Regions from separate parts of the Kribbella sp. NPDC056861 genome, predicted to be linked through region 2. Evidence: riboswitches for the same ligand, from Rfam matches in the RefSeq annotation. Region 2 holds a riboswitch; each other region holds the start of a gene.
What was found. Region 2 has a riboswitch for ZMP and ZTP ahead of AB0P21_RS35675 (phosphoribosylaminoimidazolecarboxamide formyltransferase). Riboswitches for the same ligand answer to the same signal wherever they lie in the genome.
Positions count from the first base shown of each region.

Region 1 (3,264 bases), on a different contig from region 2:
TGGCTGATGGAGAAGGCCGTCGGTTTCGGCCTCCAAGCAGCACCGTGGACCAGTGACCAACAGTCACCGCACCTGACCCGCGCGGCCGGCTTCTACGTCTGGTCCCAGGTCGAGCCGGGCCACGGCTGCCCGATCTCCATGACGTACGCCGCCGTGCCGGCTCTCCGCGCGGACAAGAAGCTCGCCGACGAGTGGATCCCGCGCCTCGCCGCTTCGCAGTACGACCCGCGCCGGCTGCCCGCCGCCGAGAAGGCCGGCGCGCTGGCCGGGATGGGGATGACGGAGAAGCAGGGCGGCTCCGACGTACGGGCCAACCTGACCACCGCCACGCCGACCGGCAGCGACGGCGAGTACAGGCTCACCGGGCACAAGTGGTTCTGCTCCGCGCCGCAGGTCGATGTGTTTCTCGTCCTGGCCCAAGCAGCGGACGGCCTGACCTGCTTCGTCGTCCCGCGGGTCCTTGCCGACGGCAAGCGGAACGTGTTCGCCCTGCAGCGGCTGAAGGACAAGCTCGGCAACCGGTCCAACGCGTCCAGCGAGGTCGAGTTCACCGACACGGTCGGCTTTCGGCTCGGTGACGAGGGTGCCGGCGTCCGGACGATCATCGAGATGGTCGCCGCCACCCGGCTCGACTGCGTGCTCGGCTCGGCAGCGTTGATGCGCCGGGCGCTGGTCGAGGCGACCTGGCACACGGCGCACCGCAGCGCGTTCGGCAGCCTGCTGAAGGACAAGCCCGCGATGCAGAACGTGCTCGCGGATCTCGCCATCGAGAGCGAGGCAGCAACCGCTCTCTCGATGCGGCTCGCCGCGGCCGTCGACGCCTCGCTGGCAGGCGACGAGCAGGCCGCCGCATTCCGCCGGATCGCGTTGCCGCTGGCCAAGTTCTGGGTCTGCAAGCGCACGTCGTTCCTGGTCGCCGAGGCGCTGGAGTGCCTTGGCGGCAACGGGTACGTCGAAGAGAGCGGTCTCCCATTGCTGTTCCGCGAGTCGCCGCTGAACTCGATCTGGGAAGGCTCCGGCACGGTCAATGCCCTCGACGTACTGCGTGCGCTCCGGCGCCCCGAGTCGCTCGAAGCCTGGCTGCTCGAGGTCGGCGCGGCGCGAGGTGCCGACCATCGGCTGGACGCTGCAGTCACCGACGTACTGGAAGCGCTCTCTGACCTCGCAGGCGCCGAAGCAGGTGCTCGCCGACTCGCTGCCCGGATGGCCGCGTGTCTGCAGGCATCGCTGCTGGTGCGGCACTCGACGCCCGAGGTGGCCGACGCGTTCGTCGCGTCCCGGCTGGCCGGCGACTGGGGTGGCGTGTTCGGCACGCTGCCGCGCACCACGCCGTACGGTCCGATCATCGACCGTGTCCTCTAGCGCGGCGCTCCACACGCTAGGGTTACCGGGTCGCGACTGGCGCTGAGGTGGGATCGACCACCGGGGAGCGAAAAGACCGTTGGCACCGTGCGCCTGGGTGCCGCGACCTTGTCACAGGTGAACCCTGTGCGACCTCAGGAGAGAGACGAAGATGACTCAACCCTTCGACGCCGCCGCCGCGTCGGCCGCGTACCGCAACGCGCTCGAGGTGATCGGTGCGGTCGAACCCACCATCGCCGGCGCGATCAAGGCCGAGCTGGCCGACCAGCGCTCCTCGCTGAAGCTGATCGCGAGTGAGAACTACGCCTCCCCCGCGACCTTGCTGACGATGGGCAACTGGCTCTCGGACAAGTACGCCGAGGGCACCGTCGGGCACCGGTTCTACGCCGGCTGCCAGAACGTCGACACCGTCGAGCAGACCGCGGCCGAGCACGCGAAAGCGCTCTTCGGCGCGCCGCACGCCTACGTCCAGCCGCACTCCGGCATCGACGCCAACCTGGTCGCCTTCTGGGCGATCCTGGCGCACCGGATCGAGTCGCCCGCGCTGGCCGAGGTCGGCGCCAAGCACGTCAACGACCTGTCCGACGAGGACTGGGGCAAGCTGCGCAAGGCGCTCGGCGACCAGAAGATGCTCGGCATGTCGCTGGACGCCGGCGGTCACCTGACGCACGGTTTCCGGCCGAACATCTCCGGCAAGATGTTCCACCAGAGCTCGTACGGTACCGACCCGGAGACGGGCCTGCTGGACTACGACAAGGTCGCCGCGACGGCCCGTGAGTTCAAGCCGCTGATCCTGATCGCCGGCTACTCGGCGTACCCGCGCAAGGTCGACTTCGCCAAGATGCGCGAGATCGCCGACGAGGTCGGCGCCACCTTGATGGTCGACATGGCGCACTTCGCCGGACTCGTGGCCGGCAAGGTGTTCACCGGCGACTTCGACCCGGTCCCGCACGCGCACGTCACCACCACCACCACCCACAAGTCGCTCCGCGGCCCGCGCGGCGGCATGGTGCTGTGCCAGCCGGAGTACGCCGACGCCGTCGACCGCGGCTGCCCGATGGTCCTCGGCGGCCCGCTCAGCCAGGTGATGGCGGCCAAGGCCGTCGCCCTGGCCGAGGCACGTCAGCCGTCCTTCCAGACCTACGCGCAGAACGTCGCCGACAACGCCGTCACGCTGGCCGAGGGCCTGATGAAGCGTGGCGTCAAGCTGGTCACGGACGGCACCGAGAACCACCTGGTCCTGCTCGACGTCTCGTCCTACGGCATCACCGGCCGCCAGGCCGAGTCGGCACTGCTCGACGCCGGTATCGTCACCAACCGCAACGCGGTCCCGCGCGACCCGAACGGCGCCTGGTACACCTCCGGCGTCCGGATCGGTACGCCAGCGCTGACCACCCGCGGCTTCGGCGGCGACGAGTTCGACAAGGTCGCTGAGCTGATGGTGGACGTGCTGTCCAGCGTCACCCCGACGTCGACCTCGACCGGCGCCGCATCCAAGGCGAAGTACGTGCTTGCTGACGGCGTGGCCGACAAGGTCCGCGCTGCTTCCGCAGAACTGCTCGACAAGCACCCGCTGTACCCAGGCCTCGACCTGAACTGAGGTATCAAGACAGCACCCGTCCCTTGGGCGGGTGCTGTTCTCATGCCCGGCAGGTCAACGGTTTGCCGTTGTTGTAGGTGACCATGTCCCGGAAGGCGCCCGGCACGTCGATGGGCGCTCCCGGCGCAGCGCCTCGCACCTCCGCATAGGCGCGGTGGAGATTGCCGACGATTCGCTCCGGTTCGCTCCAGCCGGCGTACTCGCCCAGGTCTGTTTCGCGAGCGGCGTCGAGTGCGGACAGGCCGGCGTCAATCCCGCGGGAAGCCAGGTCCTGGACGAAGCGCAAGTAGCCGAGGGTCGCG
Region 1 is NZ_JBFBNQ010000001.1:259,155-262,418, reverse strand. It holds gene AB0P21_RS01105 (acyl-CoA dehydrogenase family protein) at 1-1,362, shown strand, start outside; ZMP/ZTP riboswitch at 1,385-1,468, shown strand; gene AB0P21_RS01100 (glycine hydroxymethyltransferase) at 1,514-2,962, shown strand; gene AB0P21_RS01095 (MBL fold metallo-hydrolase) at 3,003-3,264, opposite strand, start outside.
Region 1: it holds a riboswitch for ZMP and ZTP, as region 2 does, so the genes downstream of both, AB0P21_RS01100 (glycine hydroxymethyltransferase) here and AB0P21_RS35675 (phosphoribosylaminoimidazolecarboxamide formyltransferase) in region 2, are expected to answer to the same signal.

Region 2 (3,264 bases):
GTGGTGGGCATCCAGAGCAGCCGGAAGCTGGGCGGCGGCTGGTCGTGGTGCTGTCGGGTGAGTGCGAGGTGATCACCGGTGGCGAGACGGTGGTTGGCCGTCCGGGTGACTTGCTGTTGGTCGAGGACACCACCGGGATCGGTCATGCCAGTAGGACAAGCACCGGCTTCGAAGCGCTCATGATCGTGTTTCCTTGAGCTCTCGCTGCCAATCGGTGTTGGTCCGTTAGTGGTGGAAGAGGCGAATGCCGGTTTGGGAGAGGGTGATGCCGAGGGCTGCGCAGGCTGCGGTGACCTCGGGGGCGCGGATGGAGCCACCGGGCTCGGCCAGGTGGCGTACTCCGTGGCGGTGGGCTTCCTCGACGTTGTCGGCGAATGGGATTGCGCCGTCCGAGACCATCGCGACGTTCGTCAGTTGAGCGAGCCAGGTTGTGCGGTCGTCGGCGGAGAGGTGGTCGACCGCGGCCAGTTGGTGGTTGATGCGAGCGGATAGCGGGAGGCTCGTCGTCAGTTGTGGGGCCGCGTTGTGCTGTGGGTCGGATTTGTGCGAGTCGGGCGACGCGGGCTCGGTGGAGTCGGCGGCTGCGGTGGTTGCAGGGGGCGCGGCGGCTGCGGTGACTGCGCGGCGGAGCCACCAGGTATCCGCCTTCTGGCCGGCTAGGCGGGTGCAGTCGATGCGGGATTGCTGGCCTGCGCCGATGCCGATCGTCATCCCGTCTTTCAGGAAGGCGATCGAGTTGGACTGGGTGTAGCGGAGCACGATCAAGCCCAGCAGGAGGTCCCGCGCGGCTGAGTCGGGTAGGTCGGGGAGGAGTAGGGAGCGGGTCAGGGGTTCGGTGTCGCGGTGTTGGGTGAGCTTGAGGCCGAAGAGTTCGCGGACCTCCTCGGCGGGAGGCTCGAAGTCGGGGTCGGCCTCGAGGACCAGGAAGGTGCCGCGCTTCTTCGCGGCCAGGATGTCGAGCACGCCGTCGTCGTAGCCGGGCGCGATGATGCCGTCGCAGGTCAGTCGTTTCAGCAGATTCGCCAGGTCGCGATCGACTGGGTGGGAGACGGCGACGAAGTCTCCGTACGACGATTTGGGGTCGGCGTCGCGGGCTCGGAGGTACGCGCTGGTGACCGGCGAGACGGTGTCGACCGCGTACGTCGTACGGATGGTCTCGTCGAGTGGGCCGGCCAGCGCGGCGCCTGCGGGGGAGACGTGTTTGAAGGAAGCCGCAGCCGGTACGCCGAAAGCGTGGCTCGCCTCTCGCACGAGTTGCCACGCGTTCAAGGCGTCGAGGATGTTGATGTACGACGGCGATCCGTGCCGGACGGTGAAAGGGCCTGCCTCTGACGCGCTTGCCTGTCGCCCGGACCGGGGTGGCGATCCGATCACCGAGACGTGGGCGGGCTGATGTGGGTTCATTCCGTAGCGCAGGTGCATCGCGAGCCTCCGAGGGTGAGTCGGAGGCGCCCAGGCGGACGACGCCTTCACTTGCCGGAACGTTCGCTCCCCGGTGGTGCTCCACCTCGCCAGTCGCGAACGCTGATCCGAGCCTAGCTGCTGCGCGTTCTGCAACAACGTGCAACGACCGTCGACGTAAGCCTTTAGGAGCACGGAGCGCGCCTAGCATCCAGGGATGGACCACTCTCCACGGAAGCCGGCAGCGGTGATCAGTACCGATGAGCTGCGGCTTGATCAGGCGTGGAGCGATCTGGATCTCGATGCTGCTTGCGCTGCGGTTCGGCGTGGGGATCTGGCCGGTGGGATGGTGCTGCTGAAGAAGACGCCGGCGAGTCTCGACGTTCGGTCGATTCGGGTGTTCGGGCTGGGGCAGGCGGCGATCGGGCGTAGTGAGTTGCTGGAGATGCGGCTTACGGCGCGGCCGCGTGATCCTGATCTGTTGCTGTGGCTCGGGCAGACGTTGGTTGCTGAGGCTTGGGAGGTGCGGAGGAGTGCGGCGGCTGAACATGTGTCTGGGCAGCGGGCGGCGACTTTCCAGCAGATCCTCAAGCGTGCGTCCGTCGCTTTGAGGGCGGCGATCGACGCGGCGCCGGATGATGCGGTGCCGTGGGAGGTTCTGCAGTGGGCTGCGTTGGGGATGCAGAAGGAGTCGCTGGAGAAGGAGTTCATCTTCGACAGTGCGGTTGAGCGGAATCCGGATTCGTTCGCGGCACATGTGGGTCGGGTGCAGGTGCTGGCGCCGAAGTGGTCCGTTCTTGAGCTGGGTGAGTTGGTGGGGTTTGGTGAATTGGTTGCTGGAAAGGCCAAGCCTGGTTCGGTTTTGGGTGCTGTTCTTGCTTATGTGATTGCTGAGGTCTATCTCGACGTGATGGCGGACGGCTCCGCGGCCAAGGTGCGGCGTCTCACTCGCGAGGTCGGCAACCAGCGGGAGGCCGTCCTTGCCGCTCGGGACAGGTGGTGGGTCGTCGATCGGGTTGCTGAGGCTCCGGATGTTGCGGCGCATGGAGCCATGGCGTTCGCGCTCAAGGTCACCGGCGCCAGTGGCGCCGCGATGGAGCATGCTGCGCTGACCGGGGGCAGGATCGAAACCCTGCCGTGGGCCTATACCCAGACCACCTCGACCGGTGACCCGCTGGTCGGCTTCGCGACCGCCGTCGCCAACAACATGAGCTGACCGCACGCCGCAGCCAGCACCCCGCGGCAGCACGCCGCAGCAGCACGCCGCAGCAGCACCCCATGGCAACACGCCGCAGCGGCACCCCGCAGCAGCACCCGCGGCGCGCGTGAGCGGCGATTCAGCGCAGTACTGGACAGGGGGTCACCAGTCTCATTCGCCCGACGCTCTTACAGTGAGCGGTATGTCGAACACGCCTGATATCAAGCCGCGGAGCCGCACGGTCACCGATGGGCTGGAGGCGACTGCCTCGCGGGGCATGTTGCGCGCCGTCGGGATGGGGGACGACGACTGGGTCAAGCCGCAGATCGGCGTCGCCTCCAGCTGGAACGAGATCACCCCCTGCAACCTCTCGCTCGACCGGCTCGCGAAGGCGGTCAAGGACGGCGTTCACGCGGCCAAGGGATATCCGCTGGAGTTCGGCACGATCAGCGTCTCCGACGGCATCTCGATGGGCCATGTCGGGATGCACTACTCGCTGGTGAGCCGCGAGATCATCGCTGACTCCGTCGAGACGGTGATGGAGGCGGAGCGGCTCGACGGTTCGGTGCTGCTGGCCGGCTGCGACAAGTCGCTGCCCGGCATGTTGATGGCCGCCGCGCGCCTCGATCTGGCCAGCGTCTTCCTGTACGCCGGTTCGATCATGC
Region 2 is NZ_JBFBNQ010000008.1:296,219-299,482, forward strand. It holds gene AB0P21_RS35670 (cupin domain-containing protein) at 1-197, shown strand, start outside; gene AB0P21_RS35675 (phosphoribosylaminoimidazolecarboxamide formyltransferase) at 226-1,422, opposite strand; ZMP/ZTP riboswitch at 1,444-1,529, opposite strand; gene AB0P21_RS35680 (hypothetical protein) at 1,619-2,617, shown strand; gene ilvD (dihydroxy-acid dehydratase) at 2,802-3,264, shown strand, end outside.

Region 3 (3,264 bases), on a different contig from region 2:
GACGTCCGCGGTTACGCCGTGATGGGCGGCCCGGCCGAGCAGGTCGCGGAGTACGTCGGTGAGCACTACTCCGAGGGCATCTCGCTGGCGGGCGCGCTGCGCCTGGCGGTGGACGCGCTCGGGCACGAGGGCACCGAGGTACGCCAGTTGGAGCCGGATCAGATCGAGGTCGCCATCCTCGACCGGACCCGCACCCAGGTGCGCAAGTTCAAGCGGATCTCGGATGAGACGCTGGCCCGGATCCTGGCCGAGTCGCGCCCGGACACCTCTCCGGCCGGTAATGCCGAGCCGGCGACGCACGCCGAGTCGGCCCAGCCGGTCAACGGTGGCAGCTACGAGAGCGACTCCGCCGACGACGCCCCGGTGGCGCCGCCGGCTGAGGACGACACTCCGATCGCCCCGCCGGAAAACCCGGACACCGACCGCCCGCTGTGACGAGTTCTTCGCCGTCCGCCCCAGATACTTCTGGGGCGGACGGCGTTCGTCCAGGTGACCCTGAGCCGTGGGTCCTGCTCGACGAGGAGCCGGGGTACGACGGGTTTCTCACCGTGCGGAAGCGGCGCTACCGGATGCCGAACGGGCAGGAAGCCGACTGGGATGTCTTCGGCCCAGCACTCAACGCAGGGGTCAGCGGCGGTGTTGCCGTGCTCCCGCTGACGCCTGACGGCAAGATCGTGGTCGTGCGGATGTTCCGGGCCGGCCCCGACCAGGTGGTGACCAACCTCCCCGGCGGGCTGATCGACCCGGGCGAGGAACCGGCCGACGCGGGTCGCCGGGAGTTGGAAGAGGAGACCGGCTACACCTGCGAGTCGATCGAGATCGTGGGATGGATGTGGTCCGGCGCGTCCTCCGTCTACCGCAAGCACGTCGCGGTCGCCCGCGGCTGCCGGCCGGACGGCAAGCAGTCGCTCGACGAGTTCGAGGACTGTGTGCCGGCCGAGCTGACCATCGCCGAGTTCCTGGCCGATCTCCGCACCCCGGGGACGATGACCGGCACCGACGCGGCGTACTTCGCCCTGGATCACGCCGGTCTGCTCTAGCAAACCAGTTGCTCAGCACCAGGCGAGGTCCGAGGATGTCCGCGTGCTGACTGACCGCTGGCCGTTGCGCAACCTTCGCCTCACCACCGAGCGACTCGTCCTGCGCCAACCGGCCGAGGACGAACTGGCGGAGCTGGCCGACCTCGCCGCGGCTGGCGTGCACAAGCCTGGCGAGCGCCCGTTCCTCACTCCCTGGACGGATCTCGAGCCGGCCGAGCGGGCGCAGTACGTGCTGCAGCAACACTGGAACCGCCTCGGCGCGTGGTCGCCGGACAACTGGGCGCTGGAGCTGGCCGTGTTCCGCGACGACCTGCCGATCGGGTTGGTCACGCTGAAGGCCCGCGAATTCGCAGTACTGCGGGAAGTGCGCACCGAGTCCTGGCTGGGTCTGGCTCATCACGGCAAGGGCTACGGCACCGAAGCCCGTACTGCGCTGCTGCACCTCGCCTTCGCGCAGCTCGGAGCCGAGGCGGCGCTGTCGGAGGTGTTCCAGGACAACCACGGTTCGCAGGCGGTCTCTCGCAAGCTCGGTTATCAGCCCGACGGCATCTCCCGCGACGTGTTGCACGGAGAAGTGGTGATCTCGGACCGTCTGCGACTCACCCTCGCCGACTGGCGGCCGCGCGCAGTACGGGTCGAGGGGCTGGAGCAGTGCAGGGAGTCTTTCGGCGGGCAGTAAACTGCTCGACGGACCGCGACTGGCGTTGAGGTGGATGACCACCGGGGAACGGTCTGCCGCATCGAGTCGGCCGAGCCGCGCGCCTGGGCATTCAGACTTCTGTCCAGAGGAGTACGCGTGAGTGCCAAACTGATGATCGGGACCGACCTGGCCGCCGAGATGGTGACCAAGGCGGGGGAGCGGGCCAAGAAGCTGTACGACGAGACCGGCGTCCAGCCCTGTCTCGCGACGGTGCTGGTCGGGGACGACCCGGCCTCGGCCACCTACGTCCGGATGAAGCAGAACCGGAGCAAGAAGGCCGGCATCGGCTCGCGCAGTGTCGTGCTGCCCGCCGAGACGACCACCGAAGAACTGGTTGCCGAACTACACAAACTTTCCAACGATCCTGAGGTGCACGGCATCCTGCTGCAGCACCCGGTCCCGGCGCAGATCGACGAGCGGGCCGCGTTCGAGGCGATCGCTCCGGCCAAGGACGTCGACGGCGTGACGATGCACGGCTTCGCCGCGATGGCGTTCGGTGAGCCCGGCTTCGTCTCCTGTACGCCGGGTGGCATCCTCCGGTTGCTGCAGGCGTACGACGTACCGCTGGAAGGCGCGCACGCGGTCGTGATCGGCCGCAGCCCGATCCTCGGCAAGCCAGCCGGGATGTTGCTGCTGGCATCGAACGCGACCGTCACCTACACCCACTCCAAGACCCGCGACCTGGCCTCGATCGTCAGGACGGCGGACATCGTCGTCGCCGCGGTCGGCCGGGCGAACTTCGTCCGCGGCGACTGGCTGAAGCCGGGCGTCGTCGTGATCGATGCCGGATACAACGAAGGCAACGTCGGCGACGTGCACTTCGAGGAGGCCTCACAGGTGGCGAGCCTGATCACGCCGGTTCCTGGCGGGGTCGGGCCGATGACCATCGCGCTGCTGCTGGAGCAGACCGTCGAGGCCGCGGAATCCGAGACGGTCGCGCATCCGGTGGACGTTCTGTCCTAGTGTTGAGACAGCAACACCATCGATCGAGGAGGCAGTAGCTGTGGCGGTACGGGCGATCCGGGGTGCCACCCAGCTCGAGGTGGACGAGCGCGAGCATCTGCTCGAGCGGTCCGCCGAGCTGGTCAGGGCCGTGCTGGAGGCCAACGAGCTGGAGTCGGAGGACCTGATCAGCATCCTGTTCACCGTCACGCCCGATCTGCGGTCGGAGTTTCCGGCGGTGGCCGGGCGGCAGGTCGGCCTGACCGACGTACCGCTGATGTGCATGCAGGAGATCAACGTCCCGCACGCGTTGCCGCGAGTGGTCCGGATGATGGTGCACGCGGACTCGCCGCGGTCGCGGGAGAAGATCCAGCACGTCTACCTGCACGGCGCCGTCAGCCTGCGCCCCGACCTGACCGGCGCCCAGTGACCGAGCTGCGCGGCCCGGTGCGGATCGTCGGCACCGGCCTGATCGGTACGTCGATCGGTCTCGCGCTGAGCCGGCTCGGGGTCGTGGTCGAGCTGGTGGACGCCAGCCCCGACAACGCCCTGATGGCCGAGCGGATCGGGGCCGGTTCGCGG
Region 3 is NZ_JBFBNQ010000001.1:99,940-103,203, forward strand. It holds gene prcA (proteasome subunit alpha) at 1-435, shown strand, start outside; gene AB0P21_RS00500 (NUDIX hydrolase) at 432-1,040, shown strand; gene AB0P21_RS00505 (GNAT family protein) at 1,084-1,719, shown strand; ZMP/ZTP riboswitch at 1,725-1,815, shown strand; gene AB0P21_RS00510 (bifunctional 5,10-methylenetetrahydrofolate dehydrogenase/5,10-methenyltetrahydrofolate cyclohydrolase) at 1,837-2,703, shown strand; gene aroH (chorismate mutase) at 2,744-3,112, shown strand; gene AB0P21_RS00520 (prephenate dehydrogenase) at 3,109-3,264, shown strand, end outside.
Region 3: it holds a riboswitch for ZMP and ZTP, as region 2 does, so the genes downstream of both, AB0P21_RS00510 (bifunctional 5,10-methylenetetrahydrofolate dehydrogenase/5,10-methenyltetrahydrofolate cyclohydrolase) here and AB0P21_RS35675 (phosphoribosylaminoimidazolecarboxamide formyltransferase) in region 2, are expected to answer to the same signal.